Methylomagnum ishizawai: one gene and its partner. The protein of the gene in region 2 interacts with the protein of the main gene of each other region in a pairwise test. Links are inferred from orthologs where the notes say so. Each region holds a gene or a part of one and is shown on either strand. Other genes may lie near its edges. The genes, in order: ssb and B9N93_RS00670.

Region 1 (14,379 bases), 1.3 Mb from region 2 along the record:
TCCGCGCCTACTCCATGGCCAACTACCCGGAAGAAAGCGACATCATCATGCTCAACGTGCGTATCGCCACGCCGCCTCCGGGCCGCGACGAGATTCCGCCGGGCATCATGTCGTCCTATATCTTCAACCTGAAGCCGGGCGACAAAGTCACCATCTCCGGGCCGTTCGGCGAATTCTTCGCCCGCGAGACCGACAAGGAAATGGTGTTCGTCGGCGGTGGCGCGGGTATGGCGCCGATGCGTTCGCACATCTTCGACCAACTGCGCCGCATCAAGACCCGGCGCAAGATGACCTTCTGGTACGGTGCCCGTTCGTTGCGTGAAATGTTCTACGTGGACGATTTCAACACCTTGCAGGCCGAGAACGAGAACTTCACTTGGCATATCGCACTGTCCGAGCCGAAGCCGGAAGACAACTGGACCGGCTACACCGGGTTCATCCATAACGTCCTGTTCGAGAACTACATCAAGAACCACCCGGCACCGGAAGACTGCGAGTTCTACATGTGCGGTCCGCCCATGATGAACTCCGCCGTCATCAAGATGCTGGTGGATAACGGTGTGGACCGCGAAAACATCATGCTGGACGACTTCGGCGGCTGATCGCCACCGGGTCCGATGGTTTGAGAAAGCGGGGGGTGTTCCGGCACCCTCCGCTTTTATTTTCTGGGAAAAGGAGTAAATTCCTCGTCCCATTCCATCCACCCATAACATCGATATTTTCCGAGGATCGATCATGGCTATCTTCCTGGTTACTTTCGTCATCATCGCCGTGGTGATCGCGCTCATGGCGGTTGGCGTCATGTTTGGCCGCGCCGCCATCAAAGGCTCTTGCGGCGGGGTCAACAGCGATTGCGTCTGCGTTACCAAGTGCGACAAACGGCTGCAATGGGAGGCCGAACAAGCCAAGCTGGCCGCCCAGGAATAACCGGCGACGGCGGCGGGTCCGGCGCCGCGCTCCATTCCACCCGCCCACGACCCGCCGCTGCGTGATCCATAGCGGCCCAATAACAAGAAGGAGCAGGAACCATGTTAGCGAACATCGGCGTGCGCGAGCACATGACCGCGAATCCTTTGGTATTCAGCCCGGAGTTGGACGTATTCGAAGCCATACGCCAGCTCATCGACCATAAAATCACCGGGGCGCCGGTAGTGGACGCCAAGGGCAAACTGGTGGGGGTGTTTTCGGAACTGGACTGTATGAAACTGGCGGTGGAGGCGTCCTATCACGAGGGAATGCCGGGCAAAGTGGGCGATAACATGACCACCAACTTCAAAGCGGTCGGCGGCGATACCAGCATCCTCGAAGCCGCCGAAATCTTCGCTAAAAGCCCCTTGCGCAACCTGCCCGTGGTGGACGGGAGCCATGTGGTGGGCATTCTCAGCCGGGTGGACGTGCTGAAAGCGGTCATTAAAATCAGGTGAGTCCCGGCCCGTGACCGCTACGTTCTATTGGTACGACTATGAAACCTTCGGGGCCGATCCGCGGCTGGATCGCCCCGCCCAATTCGCCGGCATCCGCACCGACACCGATTTGAATCCCATCGCCGCGCCCTTGGTGCGCTATTGCCGTCCCGCCCCGGATTATCTGCCCCAGCCCGACGCCTGCCTGATTACCGGCATCACGCCGCAAGTCGCCCGGCGCGAGGGGTTGCCCGAAGCCGAATTCATCGCCGAAATCAACGCCGAGTTCTCGGTGCCCGGCACTTGCGTGGCCGGGTTCAACAATTTGCGCTTCGACGACGAAGTGACCCGCCACAGCCTTTACCGCAACCTGCTCGACCCCTACGCCCGCGAATGGCGCAACGGCAATTCCCGCTGGGATATGATCGACCCGCTACGGCTGGCCCGCGCCTTACGGCCCGAAGGCATTGTCTGGCCTAACGATCCCGCCACCGGACGCCCGAGTTTCCGCTTGCAGGCGTTGACTGCGGCCAACGGCATAGCCCACGCCGACGCCCACGACGCGCTGGGCGATGTCCGGGCCACCATCGCCCTGGCCCGCTTGCTGCGCGAACGCCAGCCCAAGCTGTTCCAGTTCCTGCTGGACCGCCGCAGCAAGCAGAAAGCCGCCGATTTGTTGGGCCTGGGCAAACTGATCCCGGTGATCCACGCTTCGGAGAAATTCCCCGCCGAGCGCCATTGCATCGGCGTCGTGGTGGCTTTGGCGCGGCATCCGACCAATCCCAATGGCGTCGTGGTCTACGATCTCGCTTTCGATCCCACGCCCTTGCTGACGCTGGACGCCGCCACCCTGCGCCAGCGTCTTTATACCCCGGTGGCCGATTTGCCCGAGGGCGTCGAGCGCCTGCACCTCAAGACCGTGCATATCAATAAATGCCCGGTCCTCGCGCCCCAAGAAACCCTGCGGCCCCAGGATAGCGAGCGTTTGGGCTTGGATAAGCGGCGCTGTCTCGAACATCTGGATATGCTGCGCGGCGTGCCCGGCCTCGCGGCCAAGGTCCAAGAGATCGTGGGCGGCGAACGGGAAGAGGCCGGGGACGACGCCGCCACCGATCCCGACACGATGCTCTACAGCGGCGGTTTTTTCAGCGACCACGACCGGGCCGCGCTGGACTATCTGCGCGGCTTGGCGCCCGCCGAATTGGGCCGGGCCAAGCCGGTGTTCGAGGATGAGCGCCTGCCGGAAATGCTGTTCCGTTACCGGGCGCGGAATTATCCGGAAACCCTGGACGCCGCCGAAACCGCCCGCTGGGAAAGCTTCCGCCGTGGACGCCTGCAAGCCGCCCGCGATGGCTACCAAGCCCGGCTGCGGGAATTGGAATCCGGGCCGGATACCCATCCCGGACGGCAACGAATCCTGGCCGAACTCGCGGCCTACCTCCGGGAAATCCTCCCTTAATCGACCGGCGGGTTTGCCTTATACTTCCGCGCTTTGTTCGCTACAACTCTTGGGAGATATTGATGAAAAAGCTGTTGTCCATCGTCGCCGCCGGTTCCTTATTGTGGGGAGGGCTGGCCGAAGCCCACGGCCCCACCCGCCAGAAGATGGTGGAAACCATCGAGATCAACGCCGCGCCGGAAGCCGTGTGGGCCTTGGTCGGCGACTTCGCCCATCCCGAAAAATGGCTGCCCCCGGTCGAAAGCACCACCGCCACCGGCGGCAATGAAAAAGGCGCGACCCGCGAATTGCACATCAAGTCCGGCGGTACCTTGAAAGAAGAACTCAAGGACATCGACGCCGCCAAGATGAGCATCAAGTACAAGGCCATCGACCCGACCGACCCCAAGGTTTTGCCGGTCAACAACTACGCTTCCGAAATCAGCGTCGAATCCAATGGCGCGGGCGGCAGCAAGGTGGAATGGAAGGGCGCGTATTACCGCTGGTTCCTGAACAACAACCCGCCCGAAGGCGAGAACGAAGAAGCCGCCAACGGCGTGGTCGGCAAGATTTACAAGGAAGGTTTGGCGAACCTGAAAGCGGTCGCCGAGAAGAAGTAAGCGCCATGTTCGCGTTGGGCGAAATATCCCTGAAAGCGGCGGCCTTGGCCGCCGCTTGCTTTTGCGTGGGCGGAGCTGCGGTGGCGGCACCCTTCGCCTATATCACCAACCAGAAGGACGATTCCGTCTCGGTCATCGACACCGCCAGTGGCCAGGTGGTGAAAACCCTCGCTGTCGGTGGGCAACCGGCGGGCGTGGCGACCAGCCACGACGGCGCGGTGGTCGCCATCAGCAATCCGGCCGGCAAACGGATCACCCTCATCGACGGGCGCAGCCAAACGGTGCGGGCATCCATTCCCGTGGGCGAAGGACCGTTGGGGTTGGCCCTGGACGCGCGGGGTGGCCGGGCTTTCGTCGCCGATTTCTACGAGAACTATCTATCGGTGCTGGATGTGTCGGAACAGCGGGTGGTTAAGCGGATTGCGGTGGGTAGCCATCCCGCCGGGGTGTTGGTCGGACCCGACGGCGCGAAAGTCTATGTGGCGAACCGCGACGACGATTCGATCACCGCCATCGACGCCGCCACGCTGGAAGTGGGCAAGACCGTGAAGGTCGGCAAACACCCGTTCGGCCTGCTGGTGGTTGGCAATCACCTGTTCGCGGCCAATGTGGAAAGCAACGATGTCTCGGTGGTCGATACCGGGCGCATGGAACTGGTGAAAACCATCCCGGTGGGCGACCGGCCTTATGCCTTGGCCGCGGCCCTGGGCGGTTCGCGGGTGTTCGTGACCAACCAGTACGACAACACCTTGTCGGTGATCGATACCCGGAAGCTGGAAACCGTGGGCAGCGTCAAGGTCGGCGAATACCCGGAAGGCATTGCCGCGCACCCGGACGACCGCCATGTCTATGTCGCTAACTGGTTCAACAACACGGTGTCGGTGGTCGATGCCCAAACGCTCAAGGTCGAGAAGACGGTCCTGACCGGGGATGGCAGCCGGGCGTTCGGGCAGTTCATACCGTTGGGGAAGGGGACGGCGCGTTAGGGGTTTAGGTTTTCTTGAACCGCGCCGCTTCCCGAACCGCCGATGGCGTTGCCTTTGGGTGGACACAAGCCGGTCCGGTGGGCGATTGACAGGCGCGGAATAATTGTTTAGAGTCGAAACTATAATCGGTCGGGGCTGGTTTTCCGGCCCCCGCATCAAATAAATCCAGCGGCCATGGCCGGACCCACTTTGCGCGAGGTTTCTTGTCCCCATGAATAAAGCGATCCTATTTGGCATCGCGGCGGCCCTGTTCGGGGCTGGCGCGGCATCCGCCACCGAATTCACCGCCGCCGACCAACAACGCGCCGAGCAAATCTTCAACGAGAATTGCGCGAGTTGCCACGGCCACGACCTGGGCGGCTACCTCGCCCCGCCCTTGAACCAGGACCGGCTCAAGGGCCGTAGCCCCACCAGCCTCCGCAGCCTCATCATGGCCGGATCGTTCGATACCCTGATGCCGCCCTTCTACGGCAAGCTGTCCGACGAGGACATCCGGCTAGTGGTCAAGCGCATTCTCAATACGCCCAAGCTCGACCCGCAATGGACCCTGGACGATATCAAGAAGTCGCTGAAGGTCCATGTCGCCGACGAATCCACCCTGCCCGATAAACCCGGCTACGCCATCGATAACATGGACGACCTGATCGGCGTCGCCGCCCGCGGCCGCTATGGCCGGGGCGAAGGCTCGAAAGCGGTGTTCATCAACAGCGCCACCAACACCCAGGTCGGCGAAGTCCCCACCAAAACCGCCGCCCATATCATCGAATTCAACCCGGTCAATCCGCGCTGGGCCTATGTCAAGACCGACACCGCCGAGGTCTACAAGGTCGATCTTTATTCCATGAAGATCGTGCGCGAAATCAAGACCGGCCTCAACGGCCCGGCCCTGGGCGTGTCGCGCGATGGTAAATACCTGATGGCCGGTTCCTTCGTGCCGCATTTCGCCGTGCTGCTGGACGCCAACACCTTGGAACCACTGAAATATTTCAAGCTGGAAGGCACCGACCCGGACGGCAAGTTCGTCACTTCCGATTCCGGCATGATCACCGGCACGCCCTATGCCGATATCTTCGCCATCGCCCTGGAAAACGCCGGACAGGTCTGGGTGGTGGACCTGACCCAGCCGGATTTCCCCGTCACCCAGATTCCCAATGTGGGCCGCCATTTGCACGACGCCTTCCTCTCCCACGGCGGGCGTAAGCTGATGGTCGCCTCCTACGACGACAGCATCGTCGCCGCCATCGACCTCGCCGATAAGAAAGTGCTGGCCAAGCTGCCCGCCGGTTGCGTGCCCCATGTCGGCGGCGGCTCGGTGGTGCAGGTGAATGGCCGGACCCTGGGTTTCGGCACCAACTTCGGCGATTGCGCCAAGGAAGTGGTCAGCGTGTGGGACTTGGACAAGATGGAAGTGGTGAAGCAGGTGCCGGTCTCGGGCGGCACCGAATCCCCGGCGGCGCATTACAACGCGCCCTATGTGGCGGTGGACATCATCAGCAAGGACCGCCGCGCCCGCACTATCCAATTGATCGACAAAAACACCCTGGAAGTCGCCAAGACCTTGGATGTGGGTGGCCATGCCTATTTCCCGGAATATAACGCCAAGGGCGACCGGCTCTATGTCAGTGCGGGCTATAACGGCGACGAGGTGGTGGCTTTCGATTCCAAGACCCTGGAACGGGTGGCGTCCTTCCCCATGCAAAGCCCGGCGGGCATCTTCTCCCGCGCCCGCGCCAAGTTCATGACCCGTGGCCTATCGCCGGAAGCGGTGCAAGCGGATTTGGCGAAACCCCAATAAGCAATAAGAACAAGGTCGCGCACGGGGTTCGGCCCCGTCCGGCACAGGAGGACGATTGCATGAAAAGCTTCATTCCGAGAGTTCTAACCGGCTTGGCCCTGGTCGCCGGAACCGCCCACGCCGCCAACCCGGAAGCGGGCAAAGCCAAGGTGGAAGCGGTCTGCGCGGCTTGCCATGGCATCGCCGGCATCAGTGCTTCCCCGGCCTTCCCCAATCTGGCGGGCCAGAAGGAGGCTTATCTCCAAGCCGCCTTGACCGCCTACAAGGACGGCAGCCGCAAGAATCCCATCATGGGCAATCTGGCCGCTGGCCTTTCCGATACGGATATCGCCGACCTCGCGGCCTACCTGTCCGGGCTGAAGCGTTGTGAGTAATCGGCCCTGGGCCTGGATCGCCTGCGGCGGCGGGCTGCTGCTGGGTTCCGCCCAGGCGGCGGACCCGTCGCCGGAACGGCAAGCCGCGCTGACCCATTTGCTGCGGCAGGACTGCGGTTCCTGCCACGGCATGACCTTGCACGGGGGCTTGGGCCCGGCGCTGTTGCCCGAAGCCCTGGCCGGGAAGCCCGATGCCTTCCTGGTTGAAACCCTCCTGAACGGACGCCCCGGCACGGCCATGCCGCCGTGGCGGAGCTTGTTGACGCCGGACGAAGCCGTGTGGCTGGTCCGGCAATTGCGGAAGACGCCATGATCCGAATGAAAAAGCTGGCCCTGGCCTTGACCCTCACCCTGCTGCCCGTCTTGGGCGGGCATGCCGCCGAATTGCGCGGTACCGGCGACCTGGGCCTCGTGGTCGAGCGGGCGGCGGGCAGCGTGCAGATCGTCGATACCACCCACAGGACCAGCCTGGGCCGGGTGCAGGGCTTGGGCGATTTATCCCACGCCAGCCTGGTGTATTCCCCGGATGAGCGCTACGCCTATGTGTTCGGGCGCGACGGGGCCTTGACCAAGATCGATCTGCTGGAAGCCCGCATCGTCAAACGCATCGAGCAGGCCCACAACAGCGTGGGCGGGGCGATTTCCCAGGATGGCCGCTGGATCGCCACCTCCAACTACGAACCCGGCGGGGTGCGGGTGTTCTCCGCCGACACCCTGGACAAGGTGGCGGATATCCCCTCCGTGACCGCCGATGGCAAAGCCTCCAAGGTCGTGGGCTTGGTGGACGCGCCCGGACAGCGCTTCGTGTTCAGCCTGTTCGAGGCCGGGGAAATCTGGGTGGCCGATCTACACGACCCGAAATCTCCGAAACTCCAGAAGTTCAAGGCGGGCAAGGAACCCTACGACGCGCTGATTTCGCCCGAGGGCCGTTATTACATCGCCGGGCTGTTCGGCGAGGAAGGCGTGGCCTTGTTGGACCTGTGGAACCTGGACTCAGGGATAAAGCGCGTCCTGCCGGAACACGCCAAGGACGATCCCAAGTTTCCCGTGTTCAAGATGCCCCACTTGGAAGGCCGAGCGCTGATTGGCGATTACTGGTTCCTACCCGCCGTGGGTCGCCATGAAATGCTGGTGATCGACCGCCGCGATTGGAAGGTGGTGAAGAAAATCCCGCTGGACGGCCAGCCGGTGTTCGTCATCCCCAGGCCGGACGAGCGCCAGGTCTGGATCAATTTCGCCCTGCCCGACAACAACAAGCTGGAAATCATCGATACCCGCGACCTCAGCGTGGTCAAGCGCTTGAATCCCGGCCAGGCGGTGTTGCACATGGAATTCACCCCCAAGGGCGACGAAGTCTGGGTCTCGGTGCGCGACGACGACCGGGTGATGGTCTACGACACCGAAACCTTCGCCGAATTGGCCCGGATCAAGGCCGATAAGCCCAGCGGTATTTTCTTCACGGCGCGTGCCCACCGCCTGGGATTGTGAGGATGCGGCCTTGTCGCTGACCCCGTTGCAAAAGCGCTTGCTCAACGATTTCCAGCGCGGCTTCCCGCTGTCGCCACAGCCTTTCCAAGCCCTGGCCGACGCTTTGGGCGTGGACGAGGCCGAGGTGCTGGAAAACCTCCGCACCTTGAGCGATAGCCAGATGGTCAGCCGGGTCGGGCCGGTGTTCGCGCCCCAGCGGGTCGGGTCCAGCACGCTGGCGGCCCTGGCCGTACCGGCGGAACGCCTGGAAGCCGTCGCCGCCTGGATCAGCGATCTCCCCGAAGTGAACCATAACTACGAGCGGGAACACCGCTACAACCTGTGGTTCGTCCTCACCGCCGCCGACCCGGAACGCTTGGATGCGGTATTGGCCCGGATCGAGCGGCACACGGGATTGGCCGTGTTGTCGCTGCCCTTGCTGGAGGATTTCCATATCGACCTGGGGTTCCCGCTGGACTTCGGGAGCGGACCCACATGAGCGGGATGCCCCTCCGGGCGGTGGATTTCCCCGCCGTGTTTCCCGGTCCGGCCCCGGTCCATTGCGGAACCCATTCCGACGCGGCCAGCGACCTGCGCCTGCTCGCGGCGATCCAACACGGTCTGCCCTTGGTGCCCCGGCCCTATGCCGAATTGGGGCGGCAGACGGGTTTGAGCGAGGCCGAGGTCATCGAACGGCTGGAACGCTGGCTTGAAACCGGGATCATCAAGCGCCTGGGCGTGGTGGTCCGTCACCGCAAACTCGGCTACCGCGCCAACGCCATGGTGGTGTTCGATGTGCCGGACGCCCAGGTCGGTGCCATAGGTGCCCGGCTGGCGGCTTTCGCCTGCGTCACGCTGTGTTACCGCCGTCCGCGCCGGGGCGAGGCTTGGCCCTATAACCTGTTCTGCATGATCCATGGCCGGGACCGCGCCACCGTCGAAACCCAGGTGGAAGCCCTGACCCTGGCCTGCGGCCTGGAAGCCATACCCCGCGCCGTTTTGTTCAGCCGCCGCTGTTTCAAGCAGCGCGGCGCGGTCTACCGTTAAGGATTTGGCTGAAATTAACTTCCCTTTTTTCACGCAAAGGCGCAAAGGCACGAAGGTTTTTTTGCTTGTTTTTTCCTTTGCGTCCCTTGCGCCTTGGCGTGAGGAGGCTTCGATGGCCGACTTTGGAAAACCGGGAAGTTATTCGCGGCCATATCCTAAGCTTTGCCCCATCCATGAACGCACTGGAACGCACCCTCATCAACGACCTACAAGGCGGTTTTCCCATCTGCGAGCGGCCCTACTTGGCGGTCGCGGAACGCCTGGGCTTGACCGAGGAAGCAGTCATCGAAGGACTGCGCGGCTTGTTGGACCAAGGCATCCTGAGCCGTTTCGGGCCGCTCTACCATGCTGAGCGCATGGGCGGGGCGCTGAGCCTGGCGGCGCTGGCCGTGCCCGAGGCCGATTACGAGCGGGTGGTGGCCGAGGTCAACGCCTTCCCGGAAGTCGCCCACAACTACGCCCGCGACCATGCCTTGAACATGTGGTTCGTCCTCGCGACCGAAAAGCCGGAGCGCAAGGCCGAAGTCATCGCGGGGATAGAAGCCACCACCGGCTTGAAGGTCCACGATATGCCCAAGCTGGCCGAATATTACGTGGGCCTGCGCCTGGAGGTATGACCATGCAAGACCGCGATGCCATCGACGAGATCGACCGCCAGATCATCCGCGCCACCCAGGCTGGTTTGCCGCTGACGCCCCGGCCCTACGCGGCCATCGCCGAACAACTGGGCCTCTCCGCCGATGTGGTGATGGCGCGGCTGCGGGCGATGCAGGAACGCGGGGTGGTTCGCCGCATCGGCGCGGTGCCCAATCATTACAAACTGGGCTACCGGGCCAATGGTATGACGGTCTGGGATGTGCCGGATGAATTGATCGACACACTGGGGGCACGGGTCGGTGCCTTGGACGCGGTCAGTCATTGTTACCACCGCCCGCGCCATCGGCCCGACTGGCCTTATAACCTGTTCGCCATGGTCCACGGGCGGACCCGCGACGACGTGGAGCGGGAAACCGCACGCATCGCCGCGCTCTTGGGCGCGGCCAACCGGGGCCATGCCGTGCTGTACAGCACGCGCATCTTGAAAAAGACCGGCTTGCGCATCGGCGATTAACAGAGGTGGCCCCGATTGTTTGAACAAGATTTAAGCCGGGATAAGTGGATACCCTGCTGGGTTAAGCGGCCTTGGGAAGGGCCGGTCGGGGTTTAAAGTAGACCTCATCCGGGGTTTGGCTGTCCAGGCTCGAATGGGGCCGCCGGGTATTGTAGAAATCCAGGTACCGACCGATGGATTCGCGGGCTTCCCGGACCGAGTCGTAGGCTTTGAGGTAAACCTCCTCGTACTTCACCGTCCGCCAGAGGCGTTCGACGAAGACGTTGTCGCGCCAGGAACCCTTGCCGTCCATGCTGATGCGGATGTTCCGGCCCGTCAGCACCTCGATGAACTCCCCGCTGGTGAACTGGGAACCTTGGTCGGTGTGGACGATATCCGGCGGGCCGTAGCGGCGCAGCGCCTCCTCCAGGGCCTCGACGCAGAAGCCCGCGTCCATGGCGACCGATACCCGATGGGCCAGGGCCTTGCGGCTGGCCCAGTCGAGGACCACGCACAGGTAGACGAAGCCCCGTGCCATCGGGATGTAGGTGATGTCCAAGGCCCAGACCGCGTTGGGCCGGTCGATGGTCAGGCCGCGTAGCAGATAGGGATAGACCTTGTGGGCCGGATGCCTCTGGGTGGTTTTGGGACGCCGGTACAGGGCTTCGATGCCCATGCGGGCCATCAGCGTGGCCACATGGCGGCGTCCGACCCGGAAGCCTTCCCGGTTCAGGGTGTCGCGCAGCAGCCGGGCGCCCATGAACGGGTGTTCCAGGTGCAACGCGTCGATCCGCCGCATCAGCGCGAGGTCCGACTCCGGCACCGGCTTGGGCGCGTAGTAGGCGCCGCCCCGGCTGATGCCCAGCAATTCCGCCTGTCGGGTCAGGGAAACATCGTGGTCCCGGTCGATCATCGCTTTGCGCTCAGCTTTCCGGCCTTGCTGAGCGCGCCGGATAAAAAATCGATCTCCAGCGCCTGTTGGCCGATCTTGGCGTGCAGGGCTTTGAGGTCCACGGCGGGTTCGCTTTTGTCGTTCTCGCCACCGAACACGCTGGCGGCCCGTTCCAGAAGTTGGCTCCGCCACTCACCGATCTGGGTCGGATGGATATCGAATTCCTGCGCCAACTCGGCCAGGGTCTTTTCGCCCCGCAGGGCCGCCAGGGCCACTTTGGCCTTGAAACTCGCTGAATGGTTGCGGCGTGGTCGTTTGCTCATCGTATGCTCCAGTCCATCGGCGTTGCCCACGCCGTCAGGGAGCAGTTTATCCACTTAGCCGACTGTTCAGATTTCCGAGACCACCTCTAACCCCCCATGTTCCGCATCACCCAATACATCGCCGAACTGCTGAATCCCCCGGTGGAACCGCCCCCCGCCGCGCCGCGCCGCCGGGTCATGCCCGGACCTGTGGTGATCTGGAACCTGATCCGCCGCTGCAATCTGGCCTGCAAGCATTGCTACACCACTTCGGCGGACATCGATTTCCCCGGCGAACTCGATACCGATGCGGTCTTCGCGGTGATGGACGACCTGAAGGCGTTCCGGGTGCCGGTGTTGATCCTGTCCGGCGGGGAACCGCTGCTGCGGCCCGATATTTTCGCCATCGCCCAACGCGCCAAGGCCATGGGTTTCTATGTGGGCCTGTCCAGCAACGGCACCCTCATCACCGAACAGAACATCGCCGCCATCGCCGCCACCGGCTTCGACTACGTGGGCGTCAGCATCGACGGTATGGGCAAGACCCACGACGATTTCCGCCAGAGTCCCGGTTCCTTCGAGCGTTCGCTGCATGGCGTCCGGCTCTGTCGCGAACGGGACATCAAGGTCGGCCTGCGCTTCACCCTGACCCGTGACAACCACGCCGACCTGCCCGCCCTGCTGGACCTGATGGAACGGGAAGGCGTGGACAAGTTCTATCTCTCCCACCTCAACTACGGCGGTCGCGGCCACCGCAACCGCAAGGACGACGCGGTGTTCGCCACGACCCGCGCCGCCATGGACCTGCTGTTCGACACCTGCCTGGCCCGGCTCCGGGCGGGACGACCCGCCGAATTCGTCACCGGCAACAATGACGCCGATGGGGTTTATTTGCTGCATTGGGCGAGCAAGCGCTTCCCCGATCAGGCCGGAAGGCTGCGCGCCCGGCTGGCCCAATGGGGCGGCAATGCCTCCGGCGTCAACATCGCCAATATCGACAATCTGGGGAACGTCCATCCCGACACCTTCTGGTGGCATTACCGCCTGGGGAATGTGCGGGAACGGCCTTTTTCGGAGATTTGGCGGGATGTGTCGGACCCGTTGATGGCGGGCCTGAAAGCCAGTCCGCGTCCGGTCCAGGGCCGTTGCGCGGAATGCGCCCATCTCGATCTTTGCAATGGCAACACGCGGGTGCGTGCCCACCAGACCACCGGGGATTTCTGGGCCGAAGACCCTGGCTGTTATCTCGCCGACGACGAGATCGGCCTTCAGGCACGGGACCGCTGACGCCGATTGCCCGGTACCGCCCCGTGTCTGCGGCGACCCGCTCCCCTGACCACGTCCCGCGAACCCATACAGCCACAAAAAAGCCCGCTTGCCGCAGGCTTCCAGAAAATTCTGGGTAGAACCCGTCAAAACGGGATATCGTCGTCGAAATCGTCCATGCCGCCGCCTGCCGGTGGCGCGGGCGGGCGTTGGGGCGCTGGGGAACCCGTGGCCTGGGGCGGCGGGGTGTAGCGTTCGGAATCGCGGTCGCGGGTGGCGGCGGGCGGCGTCGCTTCCGACCAGGGGCCGGGGTCGCCACCGCCGCCCATGCCGCCGCCACCACCGGCGCGGTCGAGCATCTGCATTTCGTTGGCGATGATTTCGGTGGTGTAGCGGTCCTGGCCGTTCTTGTCCTGCCATTTGCGGGTGCGGAGGCTGCCTTCGACGTAGACCTTGCCGCCTTTCTTCAGGTATTGGCCGACGATTTCCGCCAGCTTGCGATAGAACACCACGTTATGCCATTCGGTGCGCTCTTGGGGGTTGCCTTGCGGGTCTTTCCAAGAGTCGCTGGTGGCGATGGTGACGTTGGCGACGGCTTCGCCGTTGGACATGTAGCGGACTTCGGGGTCTTTGCCCAGGTTGCCGATGAGGATGACTTTGTTGATGCCGCGAGAGGCCATGGGAAGTTTCTCCGATAGTGTGCATTCGATGTGTCCGGGGCCGTAGGGGCGGCCCGGACGGGTCTTGCCGGGTTCGCCCCGGTCTTGCTGTCGTGTAAGGCGGATCAGGCCGCTTGGGTTTGGAACAATTCTTCGCTCAGGGCGGCGCGGTCCAGGGTGTCTTTGTCCACCTTAAGATAGGCCACGCCGTCCTCGGCCAGCACCACCGCCTCGGCCACGCCCGGCACTTGCAGCAAACGGCCCGAAAGGGTGGCGGCTTGTTCCCGGCTCAACGCGCCGACATTGACCAGGAGGCTGCTGACATGGCGCGGCGGGCGCATCCCCAGGGCCACCGCCAGCCAGATGAGGGCCGCCACCGCGCAATACAGGAACACCGCCGGGATGCCGTGATGCCCGTAAATCCAGCCCCCGCCCGCGCCGCCCGCGAACGCGCCCAGGAATTGGGCGGTGGAATAGACGCCCATGGCCGTGCCCTTGAGGTCGGGTGGGGCGATCTTGGACACCATGGAGGGCAGGGTGGCTTCCAGCAGGTTGAAGCCGGTGAAATACAGGTAGAGCAGCCCGAACACCGCCCAGAAGCTCGCGCCGAAGCCCAGGAAACCCAGGTCGGCCAGCGCCACCACGGCGATGGCCCCGAGGAACACCGGCTTCATCTTGCGTTTTTTCTCGGCCACGATCACGAAGGGCACCATGCTCGCCATCGCCAGCACGAACACCGGCAGGTAGAGATGCCAATGCTGGGCGGTGGGCAGGTCCAAGGTGTCGCGCAGCACCAGGGGCAGCACCACGAAGGTGGCGGTGAGGATCAGGTGCAGGCAGAAAATGCCGAGATCGAGCCGTAACAGTTCCGGGTTGCCCAGCACCGTGCCGAACGCGGCGGTCCTGACCTCGGCGTCGCGGTGGAAGCGGCTGACCACGGGGTCGGGCACGGCGGTATACAGCACCACGATGCCCAGCGCGGCCAGGGCGGTGACCACCCAGAACAAGCCCTTCAGCCCCATCCAGGCCGAGAGCATCGG
Region 2 (14,600 bases):
TAGCCGGGCCAAGCTCTGCGATTGGACCGACCACGCCGCCACGCTGGAACGCTTGGCGCGGGGCATCGCGGCGGGCCTGCCCTGCGCCACGCCGTTCTCGCTGATGAACGCCCTCGACGACCCCGAGGCCCAACGCCGTTGCGCGGCGCTGTACGCGCCGCCGCCGTTCCCCGATGCCGGGCACCCCCTGCCGCGCCACCGCCATCCGAAAATCCGCCTCGCCTACATTTCCCCGGATTTCCAGAACCATCCCGTCGCCCACCTCGTCGTCGATTTGATCGAAAGCCACGACCGCGCCCGCTTCGAGGTGGTCGGCGTGTCGCTGGGGCCGAAGGTCCAAGACGCCTTCCGGCAAAGGCTGGAACGGGGCTTCGATGTGTTCATCGACGGCCACGGCGTTTCCGACGCCGACCTGACCCGGCGTCTCCGCGACTTGGAAATCGATATCGCGGTGGATTTGGCCGGCCACACCCGCAACGCCCGGCCCGGCCTGTTCGCCCGCCGCGCCGCGCCGATCCAGGTCAACTACCTGGGCTATCCCGGCACCCTGGGCGTGGATTACATGGATTACCTCTTGGCCGACGCCTTCGTCGTCCCGGAGACGGAAGCGGGCGCCTATGCCGAACGCATCGTCCGGCTCCCCGACAGCTTCCAATGCGCCGCCTACCGCCAGCCCGCCGCGACGACCCCGACCCGCGCCGAACTCGGCCTGCCGGAGACGGGCTTCGTGTTCTGTAGTTTCAACAACACCTATAAAATCCACCCGCCGCAATTCGATCTATGGATGCGGGTGTTGCGGCGGGTCGAGGGCGGCGTCCTCTGGTTGCTCAAACCGCATCCCCAGGTTGAGGACAACCTCCGGTGCGAAGCCCAGGCCCGCCGCGTTGCCCCTGAACGGTTGGTGTTCGGCGGACGCCTGCCGCCGCCGGACTATCTGGCCCGTTACCGCCGCGCCGATCTGTTCCTGGACACGCTGCCCTATAACGCCGGCACCACCGCCAGCGACGCCCTGTGGATGGGCCTGCCGGTGTTGACCCAGGCCGGGCGCTCTTTCGCCGCCCGCATGGGTGGGAGCCTGTTGCGGGCGGCGGGCCTGCCCGAATTGATCGTCCACAACACGGCGGACTACGAAGCCCTGGCCGTGCGGCTCGCCACCGAGCCGGATACCCTGGCCACGCTCAAGGCCAAGCTGGAACGCAACCTCCGGCACCAGCCCTTGTTCGACGTGCCGCGTTCCGCCAGAACCCTCGAAGCCGCCTATACGGCGATGTGGGAACACTGGCAGCGCGGGGCCGCGCCCACCCATCTCGCTATCGAACCCCTACCCACGCCCGACGAATCCACCATGGCCAAACACCAGCCCAAACCCACCCAGGCCGCCCAGATTTATCAAGAAGCGGCCCGCCTCTACCACGCCAACCAATTGGAAGCGGCCCGGACCCGGTTGGCGAAATACCTCACCCTGCGCCCCGACGACCCGGAAGCGCTCAATTTCCAAGCTGTGATCGCCGCCCGTACCCAAGACTACGCGACGGCGGAACAACTCCTGCTCAAGCTGATCGCCGCCCAACCCGCGCACCGGGAAGCCCGCCGCAATCTGGCGATCATCTACCGCGATGGGGGCCGCGCCGCCGATGCGGAAGCCGCCTACCGCCATTTGTTGGAAACCGAACCCGACGAGGTCGGCCACTATCTGTCGCTGGCCCAACTGCTCCGGCACAGGGGCCGCCAACCGGAGGCGCTGGACCTCTACCAACGCGCCCTGGCCTTGAACCCCACCCAACCCGGACAGTTGAACACCATCGGCAACGCCCTGAGCGAAGGCGGACGCCTGGCAGCGGCGGAAGCCGCCTACCGCCAATCCCTGGCGTTCAAGCCCGACAATCCCGAGGCGCTCAACAACCTGGCCGTCACCCTCCGCAAAGCCTTGCGCCCGGACGAGGCCGAAGCCTTTTATCGCCAAGCCCTGGCATTCAAACCGGATTACCCGGAAGCCTGGAACAACCTGGGCAATCTGCTCAAGCAAGAGGGGAAACTGGCGGACGCCGAAGCCGCCTACCGGGAGGCGATCCGGCTCAAGCCGGACTATGCCGAGGCCCATAACACCTTGGGTGCCGTCCTCCGCGAAACCAGGCGCCGGGCGGAAGCCGAGGCCATGCAGCGCCGGGCCATCGCGCTCAAACCGGACGCCGCCACGTTCTACAACGAACTCGGGAATTTGCTGAACGACGGCAACCGCTACGCCGAGGCCGAGGCCGCCTATCTCAAGGCTTTGGAATTGAAGCCGGACTATGCCGAGGTCCATAGCAACCTGGGCGTGCTGTACAAGGTCAGCGTGCGGCTGGAAGAATCGGAAGCCGCTTTCCGCAAGGCGCTGGCGCTCCGGCCGGAATACCCCGACGCCTACAGCAACCTGGGCAACCTGCTCCGCTACATGGGACGCCAGCAAGAGGCCGAAGCCGCCTATCGCCAAGCCCTGGTCCTGGACCCCAACCGCGCCGATATCCACGACAACCTGGGCTCCCTGTATTTTGACAACCGGCTGTGGAACGAAGCTCTGGCCTGTTTCGAGCGCACCCTGGCCCTGAAGCCGGATTACCCGGATTCCGCCGGGATGGCGGTGTTGTGCCGCGACCTCGTCTGCGATTGGCGCGGCCAGGCCGAACTCCACCAGCGGCTCCGGCAGGGCGTACACGCCGGTTATCGCGGCAGCCCGCCCTGGACCTTGCTCAATGTCGGCGGCGATCCGCTGGAACAACGCCTGGGCGCCGAAATCCATGTCCGCGACAAATACCCCGAACAACCCGCGCCGCCGCTGCCGCGCCACCGCCACGACCGCATCCGCATCGCCTATATCTCGCCCGATTGGCGCGATCATCCCGTGGCCCATCTGACCGCCGACCTGCTGGAAAGGCACGACCGGACCCGCTTCGAGATCACCGCCGTCGCCCTGGGCCAACCGGCGGCGGACGCATGGCGGACGCGGGTGGAGCGGGCGGTGGACCGCTTCATCGACGCCCATGGCTATTCCGACCCGGCGCTGGCCCAACAACTCCGCGACCTGGAAATCGATATCGCCGTGGACTTGGCCGGCCATACCCGCAATGCCCGCACCGGCCTCTTCGCCTGCCGCGTCGCGCCGATCCAGGTCAATTATCTCGGCCATCCCGGCACCCTGGGTGCGGGCTATATCGACTACCTCCTGGCCGACGACTTCGTGGTGCCGCCGGGCGACGAGGAGTTCTATGTCGAGCGGGTGGTCCGGCTGCCCGAATGCTTCCAAAGTGCCGCCCTGCGTCCGCTCGACACGCCCACACCCTCCCGTGCCGAACTCGGCCTGCCCGAACGCGGCTTCGTGTTCTGCTGCTTCAACAACACCTACAAAATCCATCCGCCGATCTTCGAGATTTGGATGCGGCTGTTGCGGCAGGTGCCGGACAGCGTGCTATGGCTTTACCAAGCCAATGCCGAAGTGGAAACCAACCTGCGCCGCGAGGCCGAAGCGCGGGGCGTGGACCCGGCGCGGCTGGTGTTCGGGGGCCGGAAGCCCAGGCCGGAATATCTGGCGCGGTTCCGGCAGGCCGATGTGTTCCTCGACACCCTGCCGTACAACGCGGGCACCACCGCCGCCGACGCGCTGTGGATGGGCTTGCCGGTGCTGACCCTGCCGGGCCGCGCCTTCGCCAGCCGCATGGCCGGTAGCCTGTTGCGGGCGGCGGGACTGCCGGAACTCATCGCCGCCACCCCGGAAGCCTATGAAGCCCTGGCCTTGCGCCTCGCCACCCGGCCGGAAGAACTGGCCGCGCTCAAGGCCAAGCTCGAACGCCACCGCGCCACCCAGCCCTTGTTCGATCTGGAGCGCTCGCGTTCGCATTTGGAAGCGGCCTATGTCCGCATGTGGGAAATCTGGCAGGCGGGCGGGGCACCCGAATCTTTCGCCGTTCCGCCCTTGCCGTGGGAAGTCCGGCCCGCCCGGAAGCTGCTGCATATCGGCGGCGATTCCCGGCCCAGCGTATTCTCCGCCCCGGACTGGGAAACGATGCGGCTGGACCGCGCCGACCCGGCGGCGCTGGCCCAGGTGGCGACAGGTTCGCTCGACGCCATCGTCGCGCAACGCTGCCTACAGCGGTTGTATCCGCAGGCGGTGCCGGTGGTATTGGGGGAATTCCGCCGGATGCTGGCGGCGGGGGGCTATGTTTGGGTGGAAGTGCCGGATTTGGGAGCCATCGCGGAATGGATCGCCGGAGACGAATTGGAAGAAGAGATTCCCGCCGCCGCCGCGACCCCACTGGACTTGATCTATGGAGACCGCGCCGCCCCCCACCATACCGGCTTCACCGCCGGGGCGCTGGAACGGGCGCTGCGGGCCGCCGGGTTCGCCGAAGTCGCCGTGGAACAGGTGGGGACATGGGGATTGCGGGCCATCGCCTGCGTGGAACGGCCCGACCCCAGACGGCTGGCGGCGCTACGATCCGGCTTGGGCATGGAGCCGGGCGGGACTTGACCGCCCCGCGCCCCCCGCGTCGGTGCCCACGGCACGGGCGGTTCTCCCTCAATACACATCCACCGGGTCGATATCCATCGACCACTGCACCCGGCACCCGGCCAGTAATGCCGGGACCGCGTCCAACAGCGTTTCCACCACGCCATGCAATTCCCCGCGCCGGGGCGATTGCAGCAACAATTGGGCACGGTGCTTCCCCGCCCGCCGGGCCAAGGGCGCGGGCACCGGACCCAACACCTGCAAGGACGGTGCCCGCATCCGTCCCGCCGATTCCGCCAACCCCGCCAGGAACCGGCCCGGCCTGTCCGCCTCGGCCGATTCGGCCCGCCATAGCGCCTGATAGCCGAACGGCGGCAACCCGGCCGCGGCCCGCTCCGCCGCGCAACCCTCGGCGAAACCGGCGTAGCCCTCGCGGATCAAACTGCATAGCAGGGGATGGCCGGGCTGGCGAGTTTGCAGCAGCACCGAACCCGGCCTGTCCTCGCGCCCGGCCCGCCCCGCCACCTGCATGATCAATTGCGCCGTGCGCTCGCCCGCCCGGTAATCGGTGCTGTGCAGCCCCCCGTCCACATCGACGATGCCCACCAAAGTGACCTTGGGGAAATGATGGCCCTTGGCGAGCATCTGGGTGCCGACCAGGATATCGACCCGGCCCGCTTGGATATCGTCCAGCAATTGCTGCAAGGAACCCTTGCGCCGGGTGCTGTCGCGGTCGATGCGGGCCACGCGGGCTTCGGGGAAGTGTTCTTCCAGGGCGGCCTCGATGCGTTCGGTGCCCAGGCCCAAGGGCCGCAACCCGGTATCGCCACACTTGGCGCAGGCGCGGATCAAGGCTTGTTCGTGGCCGCAATGATGGCAGCGCAGGCGGTCCTCCCCGAAATGGATGACCAGGTTGGCGTCGCAACAGCCGCATTGTGCGACCCAGCCGCAGGCATGGCAGATCAAGGTCGGCGCGAACCCCCGCCGGTTGACGAACAGCAAGACCTGCTCCCGCCTACCCAGGGTTTGGCCGATTTCGGACAAAAGCCGGGGGGACAGGCCTTCCACCAGGCGCTGGCCGCGGATATCCAACAAACGGAACAGCGGCGGGGCCGCGCCCCCGGCCCGTTCCGGCAGGTGTAAATGCTGGTAGCGCCCTTGGCGGACGTTGTGGAGGCTTTCCAGGGACGGCGTGGCGGAACCTAGCACCACCGGGATTTTCAGCAGATGGGCACGCATCACCGCCACGTCCCGCGCCGAGAAACGGAAGCCGTCGTGCTGCTTGAACGAAGCATCGTGTTCCTCGTCCAGCACGATCAAGCCCGGCGCGCGCAGGGGCATGAACACGGCGGAGCGGGTGCCGAGCAGGATCGAAGCCTCGCCGCGCTGCATCGCCAACCAGGCCCGGCGGCGCTCGCCAGCGGCCAGCCCGGAATGATAGACCGCCAAAGGGGCCGGGAACCGGGCGCGGAAGCGGGCTTCCAATTGCGGGGTCAGGCTGATTTCGGGCACCAGCACCATGACCTGTCCGCCCCGCGCCAGCACCTCGCCCGCCAGCCGCAAATACACCTCGGTCTTGCCGCTGCCGGTGACGCCATCCAACAGGAAGGCCCGGAAGCCGCCCAAGGCTTCCAGCACCCGCGCCACGGCGGCGGTTTGGCCGGGATTGAGTTCCAAAGCCGGGGCTGGGGCGGGGAGGGCGGCGGCTACCTGGGCCGCTTGTTCCCGCCACCGCGCCAAGCCCTTGCCGACCAAGGCGTTGGCGGTGTGCTTGCCACCGTCCAGCCCGGCCAGGATCGCGGGCGGCAAACCGCCGGGATGTTCCCACAACAGGCGCAGTAATTCGGCTTGGCGGGGCGAGCGTTTCACCAAGGCAGCGGCCCCGGCGGCGCCGGGACCCTCTGGGCAGAGGACGCGGACGGTTTCCGGCGCGGCGGATTTTCCCTCCCGCAGCAAGGGCGCGAAAGCCAGGGCCAGGGCTTCGCCGATGGGATAATGGTAATAGCGGCTGGCCCAGGTTAAGAGGGCGAGATCGTCCGCCGAGAGTAGGGGTTCGGGGTCCAACACGGCCAGGACCGGCTTGAGCTTGGCGGGATCGAGTTCGGAAGAATCGGCGATTTCCAGCAGCACGCCGATCCGCCGCCGGGGTCCGAACGGCACCTGGACCCTGACGCCGGGCCGCAAGGTGTCGGGATCGGACCCGGCGGGCGGCAGATAGTCGAACACGCTCCGCAATGGAGCCTGGACCGCGATTTTCAGCACCTTGGGCATGTCAAACCCAGGACATAAAAGCCGCCTAGCATACGCCTGGAAACCGCGGCTTGGAGCCGTTCGCAAGGCTGTGGATAACTTTGTGGATTATTGGCGCGGGATCGCGTCGATCCGATGGGATTTCCTGGACGCGCACGCTCCACGGGATTTCGATCCAGCGAAAAAACCCCTTGAAAAGCAAATACCTATGTCCAGGCCAAAACCCAGGGCCGGGCCGACACCCGCAAAGTTTTCCCTCTCCGGCCAAATTGAATACACTGTGCATAAGTCTTTGCTTTTCCGATCTTTTGCAGTGAACCCTAAGCACACATCCCGAATGAAAACCCGCCAGCGCTCAACTATGGAGGAAACATGGAGATTTATCATCTACAGGTGTTGCGAACCGACGCCTCCGGCATGCCCCTGGAATGGATAGGCTACCAGGAGGCGGCGAAACTCTATCACCTGGGGCAGGTCGCCTATAGCTGCGGCACGCACCTCTACACCCTACACGGCGGCATCAACGCCAAGACCGGCAGGCGCAGCATCATCGAGGTCAACTCGATCATCGCCACCTATCATCAGCACGGCAGCGGTTACGGCACCGACCCGAACTACATCCCCCCCCTCAGCAACCCCGCCCTGTTCCGCCGCGACAACAACCTCTGCCTTTATTGCGGCCAGCATTTCGGCCAGGGCGACCTCTCCCGCGACCACATCACCCCCATCAGCCAAGGCGGCGCGGATATCTGGAACAATGTCGTCACCGCCTGCAAGCGCTGCAACAACCACAAGGCCGGCCGCACCCCCGAGCAAGCCGGGATGCAACTCCTGGCGATCCCCTTCGTGCCCACCCACGCCGAGTACATCTACCTACAGGGCCGCCGGGTCTTGAGCGACCAAATGGAATTCCTCAAGGCGCATTTCCCCCGCAAAAGCCCCCTGCATCAACGCCTGCGCTGAATCGGCACCGCTGGAACCAAGGATGGGGCGGAGGGTGGATCGGCCGGAAGGCCGGTAGGAAAGGATGGGGTCCGGCGGGTGCGCGACCGGCCCGATGGGCCGCGCCGCGCGATGGGGGCTTCAGCCCTGGGCTTCTTCGGCGGTTGCCGCGGCCGTCTCCATGGCGTCTTCGATATCCCCGTCTTCTTCGAACACGGCTTCATCGGCGAAGCGTTGCTCGGCCAATTCGGCCCGCACCTCGGCGACCAAATCTTCCAGGGATTCGCTGGCTTCCGCCATCCATTCGCGGCCTTTTTCGAACAAGAGGATGCCGCTCTTCATCGCGCCGCGGGTGACGGGTCGCAAGGCCGGCGTCAGTAGCAGCCCTGCGGCGGCCACGCCCAGGCCAATCGCCACGCCCTTGGTGATATCGCTTTTCAGTATGTTGGTGAGTTTTGCCATGATGCCTCCATGAACTCTTCGTGGAACCGCCCGCGCCCGGCATTCCTTGGGAAATACCGTCCGGGCGGGGAACAACCGGAATCCGCGCCGTACGCTCCCGCCATGGAAAAACCGGACGGGTGGCGCGAATTCCAGGGAAATAAGGCGGAGAGTCGGGGGGTATTATGCCAGCCCCGCCGGGATGGGGGGGAAGTTTGCCCGGTGGTGGCCCTTGGGCCAAGCGCTAAGGTTTACCCGGCCAGTTTACAGGATCATTACAGCCGGGCTTCAATCCCGGCCCCGGACGGCGCGGCCCAGCAGGAAATCGGCGAGGCGGAATAAGCGCGCCCGGCCCGCTTCCGGGGGAAGCCCGGCGGTCAGGGGCGCGGCCAAAGCGGCCAGTTCCAAGGCGCGTTCCGGGGTCAGCAGCGCGGCCCGGCGGCGGTATTCCAACAGCGCCCGCTGTTCTCCGGTGCCGAGGGGAAAAGGGGGCGGTTCCACGCCCTCCACCGCGGCGGCGCCGCCCGGATCGGTTGTTTTCATGCCCCGATACACCACCACCGTCCCGGCCAGGATATCGCCCAGGCGCTTGCCATCGCCATTCAAGCCCATGGTCACCAAGCCCACCGCATAGCCCACCGGGGCGGCGTCCACGAAACGCAGGGCGTTGCGCAGGAAAGCGGCGTCCCAGCCGACCGGGGTGCCGTCGTCGCGCAGCACGGCCAGCCCGCACAGGCGCTTGCCCGGCGTGGCCCCGGCATTGAAGACCTCGAACAACACCGGATACCCCCAAGCCAGCCCGAAATAGGCCAGCAATAACAGCCCCATGCCCATCGAACCCAGCCGCCCCAGCAAGGTGGCCGCGGCCACGAACACGAGGAAACGGATCAAGGCGTCGATGCAAAACGCCCGCGCCCGCGCCGCCGGTCCCGCCAAGCGCAGGACCAATTCGCAGCCTTCGGGCGTCACGACCACGCGGACGGTATCGGGAGGCGGGCGGGTCATCGCTCACTCGGTGAAGATGTTGCGGTAGGCCACATAGGTCGAGGCGATCAACACCGGCCACAACACCAGCCAGCCCAGGCCCAGGGTCAGGACGGCCAGGACCGTCAAGGCCGCGCCGCCCAGGCCATAGGCCAGGAATGGCATGAGGTTCCGCAGGCAGCCCCGGAAGCTGAGGCCCAAGGCCAGCCCCGGCGGCACATCGTGCAAGACGGCCAGGGCCGGGGCGAACCACAGCGCCATCATCACCGGCATCATCAGGGCCGATATCATCAACACGGCGAGCAACAAGCGGACCGGATCGGGCATCATCGCCACCGCTTCGCCGTGGATCAGGATGTTGAATCCCGTCGGCAGCCCCAGGGCGGCGATGAACGAGCCGAACAGGACCGCGGCGCTGGCGGCGCTCCCGGCCAGCCCGATCAAGGCCAAGCTGAGGAAGCGGCGGAGCAAGCCCGCGAACAGGTGTTCGACCCCCAGGCCGTCCCGTTCCTGGGTGAGCGCATGGCAGCCATACATCAGGCCGCCCATGAACAGTGTATTGACCAGCCCCACCACCAGATTCGCCACCAGGCTCTGGCCCAACAGGATCAAGCCGATAATGACCATCCACAGGATCACGATGCCGATCCAGGTGGCGGGTGCCCTGGCGAACAATTCCCAGCCGCCGGCCAACCACCCCAAACCCCGCATGAATTCGAGCGCACGGGGCGTCTCCAGTAATTCGCCCAGACCTTCGAGGCCGGGATCGTCCACCCTGGCCTGGGGCGCTTCGTAGGGATTCTGGGTTTCGTCGGCCTCGGGGGTGGGTTCTGGCGTGCTCATGGAGGGCTCCGGGTTTGAACAAGATATGGCGAAACAGCGATATTACTCCTCATAGCAGACCGCCACGCTTCATCTCCCAATAGCGGTTGACCAGGGCCGTGGGCAATCCGGGCGGGGCCACCTCCAACACCTGGGCACCCTGGGCCTGCAACACCGCCCATTGCCGCCGCCGGGCGCGGCGGTAATCCACGGCGGCGGCATAGCCCAAGGCGGCGTCGAAATCCGCGATGGGCCGGGCCAACACCGCGTCCAGGACGGTTTCCCGCAAATTGGCGACCAGCACAGGATGCCGCCGTCCCAACAGGCGCAAGGCCGGGACCAGGGTGGACTCGTCCTCGTCGCGCAGATTGGTGAGCAGGATGATCAGCGCCCGCCGTTCCAGCCGCTCGGCCAAGGATTGGGCCGCCCTCAAATAATCCGGGGTGCGCGGCGTGGGTTGCAGGTCGTAGGTGGCGTCCAGCAGGTGTTGGACGGTGCCCAGCGATTTGCGCGGGGCCAGGAAACGCGGCTGGGCATGGGCGAAGGTGGCGAGGCCCACCCCGTCGCCCTGGCGCAGGGCCACATAGGCCAGCAACAGCAAGGCGTTCAGGGTATGGTCGAAATGGGACAGCACCCCGTCCCGCGCCCGCATGCGCTGGCCGCAATCCAACAGGAACACCAGCCGTTGGTCGCGCTCGTCCTGGTATTCGCGGACGATGGGCTTGCGGTACTTGGCCGTGGCTTTCCAATCGATGCTACGCAGGGCATCGTCGCGGCGGTACTCGCGCAGTTGCTGGAAATCCGAGCCTTCGCCGCGCCGCCGCCGCCGCAATACGCCCAGTTGCGACAGCCGGTTGTCGGTCGCCAGCAAGGTGTATTCGGCGATCTGGGCGAAATTGGGATAGACCCGCACCGTCTGGGTTTCCCCCGCCCGGTGCTGGGTCAGCCACAAGCGCAAGGGCGACAACAGCCGCAATTCGACCGCGCCGAAGCGATGCTCGCCGCGCTCGGTGGGCGTGAGCCGATAATGGACCTGGGTCCATTCCCCATCCCGCACCCGGAACGCCTGGGCTTGGGCCGCGGCGGCGAACGCCAGGGGCGGGCGGTCGAACACCCAGCCCGCGCCATCCCCGCCGGTCAGGCGCAAGCCGATGGTTTGCGCCACGCCCAAAGGCCAGACAGCCCGGACCTCGCGCCGCACCGTCGGCGGTTTGCCGAAACGCAACGCCAGCCCGGCATCGGCCAAGGCCACGCCCAGCAGGACCGCCCCGCCCCATTGCCAAACCGGCAACAGCCCAGGCCACACCACCGCCAACACCGCGCTGCCGAACCAGCCCGCCAGGGCGACGAGCAAGGGCCGGTGCGGCAATAACCCCGCCATCCTACAGCCGGGGCGCGGGCACATATTCCAACAAGGCCCGCAGCACATCGTCGGCGGTCAGTCCCTCGATATCCGCTTCCGGCGCGGGCATCACCCGGTGCCGCAACGCGGGCAGGGCCACGGCCTTGATATCGTCCGGGGTGGCATAACCGCATCCGGCCAATACCGCCCGCGCCCGGCCCGCCCGCACCAGGGCGATGCCGCCGCGCGGCCCGGACCCCAGCGCCAAGCGCGGATCGTCGCGGGTAGCGCGGACGATGGCGACGGCGTAGGCCAGCACCCGCTCGTCCACCGCCACCGCCGCCGCCGCCCGTTGCAAACCCAGCACCTGCTCGGGCGTCAACACCGTGGCGACCGCGTCTACGTCCAGGTCGCCGCCGGTGCGACCTTGGGTGACTTGGCGGGTGAGGCGTAATTCATCTTCCAGGCTGGGGTAGTCGATGCGGATTTTGAGCAGGAAGCGGTCCAATTGCGCTTCGGGCAGGGGATAGGTGCCTTCCTGCTCGATGGGATTCTGGGTCGCCAGCACCATGAAGGGCCGGGGCAGGGGCAGGGCCGTGCCGTCCAGGGTCACTTGGTTTTCCTGCATGACTTCCAACAGGGCGGCCTGGGTCTTGGCCGGGGCGCGGTTGATCTCGTCGGCCAGCAGCCAATGGGCGAACACCGGACCCCGGCGGGTGATGAACTGGCCGCTCGCCATATCGAAGAAGGTATGGCCCACCACATCCGAGGGCATCAGGTCGGGCGTGAATTGGATGCGCCCGAATTGCCCGGCGCAAGCTCGCGCCAGCGCCTTGACCAGCAGGGTTTTGCCCAGGCCGGGGACGCCCTCCAACAACACATGCGCTCCCGAAACCAAGCCGATCAGGACTTCGTCGATCAGGTCGGCTTGGCCGATCAGGGCTTTGGAGAGTTCGGCGCGGAGGGTTTGGAGCAGGGTGGCGGCTTGGGATTCGGCGGATGGAGGATTATTCATAGGATGGCAGGGATTGGGATGGGCGATATGGAGGCGCCGGGGCGGGGTTTCCGGGGTGGAACCCGCCGTATCCGCCCGCCAACGCGCACGGCGGGCATGGTTTCCGGCCATGCCCGCGGATTATCCCTCAGCGCGATACCGTGAAAGAACCGTCGGTTTCGTCGCAACGCGGACCGCTGAGTGGTAGCCTGGCCGGGGCGCACAGCCGCAGCCGCACCGCCGCGCCCGCCTGGGCCTTGGTGACTTTCCAGGTATAGCGGCCCGTGTTCTTGGGCGTGGCGAGCTTGGTCCATTTCACCCCGTTCTTGGACAAGGACAGCGTCAGTTTGACCGAACCCGCGATGCCGTTCGATTGCCAAGTCACCGCCTGCTTTTGCTTGGCCCTCAGGTTGTCGCCGGGTTGGGGGCTGAGCAGGCGCAGGGGCGGCGGCGGGGCGACCGTCACCGTGACGGCATCGGTGGCGCTCTGGGCGGCACCATCATCGACCACCAAGCCGAAGCTATAGGTGCCGGGTTCATTCGGTACGAAGCTGGGGTGGGCGGTCTCGGACCCGTTCAGGACAATGCCCGTGGGCACCAGCCAATGATAAGCCAAGGGACCGGGCGCGTGGTCGGGATCGGCGCTGGCGCTGCCGTCCAGGGTGACGGTGGCTCCGGTCTCGGCGCCGATATCGGGACCGGCGTTCGCCACCGGGGTTTGGTTGGTGACGACGACGATCACCTTGTCGAAGTTTTGCAGGTTGCCATCGGTGACGATCAGGCCGAACTCATAGCTGCCGGGCTGGGTGGGCGTGAAGCTGGGATGGGCGGTATCGGCCCCGCTCAGCGCGAGTCCCGAGCCTTGCGGTGCCTGCCATTGGTATTGCAGCGGACCCGGCACGTTGTCGGGATCGCGGCTCTGGCTGCCGTCCAAAATCACGGTCGAACCCAAGAGCACGGATTGGTCCGGCCCGGCGTTGGCGACCGGGGCGGCGTTGGTCACGCTGATCTTCACCGTGTCGAAATTCTTCTGGTTGCCATCGTCGATGGTTAAGCCGAACTCGAAAGCGCCGGTCTTGTCGGCCTTGAAGCTGGGGTGGGCGGTATCGGCCCCGGTCAGGGCGATATTCGAGCCGGGCGGGGCTTCCCACAGGTATTTGAGCGGATTCGGCGCGTTATCGGGATCGCGGCTCTGGCTGCCGTCCAAGGTCACGGTCGAACCCAGCGGGACACTCCGGTCCGGTCCGGCGTTCGCCACCGGGGCGGCGTTGGTCACGGTGATGGTGACGGTGTCGGAGCTTTTATAAGCCGCGACGCCATCGCTCACGGTCAGGCGGAAGCCATAGGTGCCCAGTTGCGCCGGTTTGAAACTGGGATGGGCGGTGTTGGCCCCGCTGAGGACCACGCCGTTGGGCGCGTCCCAGGCGTAGCTGAGCGGGCTGGGACCGTTGTCGGGATCGCGGCTCTGGCCGCCATCCAGGGTCACGGTCGAACCCAGGACCACACTGCGGTCCGGCCCGGCGTTGGCGGTCGGCGCTTGGTCGGATTCCCGGATCGTCACGTTCACCATGTCCACCGCGCTATCCAAGGCCCCGTCGTTGACCTTGAGATGGAAAGCGTAACTACCCGCCACCTGGGTGGCGAAGCTGGGCTGGGCCACGGGGTCCAGCTTGATCGCAATCGGTCCCGCGTCTTGTTGCCAGAGATAGACCAGGGACTTCGGGCCATTATCGGGGTCGTGGCTGGCAGCGCCGTCCAGCGTGACCGGCTTGTCCACCACGCCTTGCTGATCCGGCCCGGCATCAGCGATGGGGGCTTGGTTGGGCGGGATCACTTTGATGGCGACCGTGGCGGCGGCGCTGGTCGCCTGGGTGTCGTCCACCTTGAGCGCGAATACATAGGTGCCGGTGGCGGTCGGGGTGAAGCTGGGATGGGCGGTGTTGGCGGCGGCCAAGGGCGCGTTGGGACCGGACTGCTGTATCCATTGATAATGCAGGTTGGCCGGGCTATGGTCGGGATCGAGGCTATGGCTGCCGTCCAACGTGACCAGGGTATTGACGGTGGCGGTCTGGGCGGGACCGGCGTCCGCCACCGGGGTTTGGTTGGCAGCGCTGGAAAACACCCACACGGCCTTGACCGGACCCCATTCCAGCGGTTGGCCGCTCAAGCTGCCGCGCCCCGCCAAGACCAGGGCACCGGGGGCCGCGCCGGTGAACGTAAAACCGGGTCCGGCCTCGGCGGTGGCGACGGCGACCGGCTCCAGCGCTTCCACATCTTCGAGCGCCACCGCGTCGATATACCACCCCACGGCGTCGCCGCTGGACGGCGTGGTGAAGGCACCG

The links.
Region 1: the proteins of B9N93_RS00670 (region 2) and ssb interact in binary tests that used the Escherichia coli proteins (3 or more experiments, as listed by UniProt). The link is inferred for Methylomagnum ishizawai from one-to-one orthologs.

What each region holds. Positions count from the first base shown.
Region 1 is NZ_FXAM01000001.1:1,462,133-1,476,511, forward strand. What follows is about bases 11,594-14,304. They hold ssb (single-stranded DNA-binding protein), read right to left. Parts: upstream 13,361-14,304; coding sequence 12,827-13,360; downstream 11,594-12,826. Other genes in these bases: nirJ (heme d1 biosynthesis radical SAM protein NirJ), read left to right, coding at 11,594-12,701; B9N93_RS06715 (MFS transporter), read right to left, coding at 13,465-14,304. In the rest of the region: nqrF (NADH:ubiquinone reductase (Na(+)-transporting) subunit F), read left to right, coding at 1-602; (Na+)-NQR maturation NqrM, read left to right, coding at 736-927; B9N93_RS06640 (CBS domain-containing protein), read left to right, coding at 1,029-1,424; sbcB (exodeoxyribonuclease I), read left to right, coding at 1,435-2,862; B9N93_RS06650 (SRPBCC family protein), read left to right, coding at 2,925-3,461; B9N93_RS06655 (YncE family protein), read left to right, coding at 3,467-4,447; B9N93_RS06660 (nitrite reductase), read left to right, coding at 4,659-6,242; B9N93_RS06665 (c-type cytochrome), read left to right, coding at 6,302-6,616; B9N93_RS06670 (c-type cytochrome), read left to right, coding at 6,609-6,929; B9N93_RS06675 (cytochrome D1 domain-containing protein), read left to right, coding at 6,926-8,104; B9N93_RS06680 (Lrp/AsnC family transcriptional regulator), read left to right, coding at 8,115-8,582; ahbB (siroheme decarboxylase subunit beta), read left to right, coding at 8,579-9,130; B9N93_RS06690 (Lrp/AsnC family transcriptional regulator), read left to right, coding at 9,304-9,747; ahbB (siroheme decarboxylase subunit beta), read left to right, coding at 9,750-10,241; more of nirJ, read left to right, coding at 11,532-11,593; more of B9N93_RS06715, read right to left, coding at 14,305-14,379. UniProt on the Escherichia coli protein: Plays an important role in DNA replication, recombination and repair. Binds to ssDNA and to an array of partner proteins to recruit them to their sites of action during DNA metabolism. Acts as a sliding platform that migrates on DNA via reptation.
Region 2 is NZ_FXAM01000001.1:141,326-155,925, reverse strand. The notes cover bases 4,154-7,085. They hold B9N93_RS00670 (primosomal protein N'), read right to left. Parts: upstream 6,755-7,085; coding sequence 4,553-6,754; downstream 4,154-4,552. Other genes in these bases: B9N93_RS00675 (O-linked N-acetylglucosamine transferase family protein), read left to right, coding at 4,154-4,504. In the rest of the region: more of B9N93_RS00675, read left to right, coding at 1-4,153; B9N93_RS00665 (HNH endonuclease), read left to right, coding at 7,106-7,696; B9N93_RS00660 (DUF5132 domain-containing protein), read right to left, coding at 7,817-8,137; B9N93_RS00655 (RDD family protein), read right to left, coding at 8,405-9,121; B9N93_RS00650 (BPSS1780 family membrane protein), read right to left, coding at 9,125-9,943; B9N93_RS00645 (DUF58 domain-containing protein), read right to left, coding at 9,993-11,303; B9N93_RS00640 (AAA family ATPase), read right to left, coding at 11,305-12,390; B9N93_RS00635 (PKD domain-containing protein), read right to left, coding at 12,407-14,600.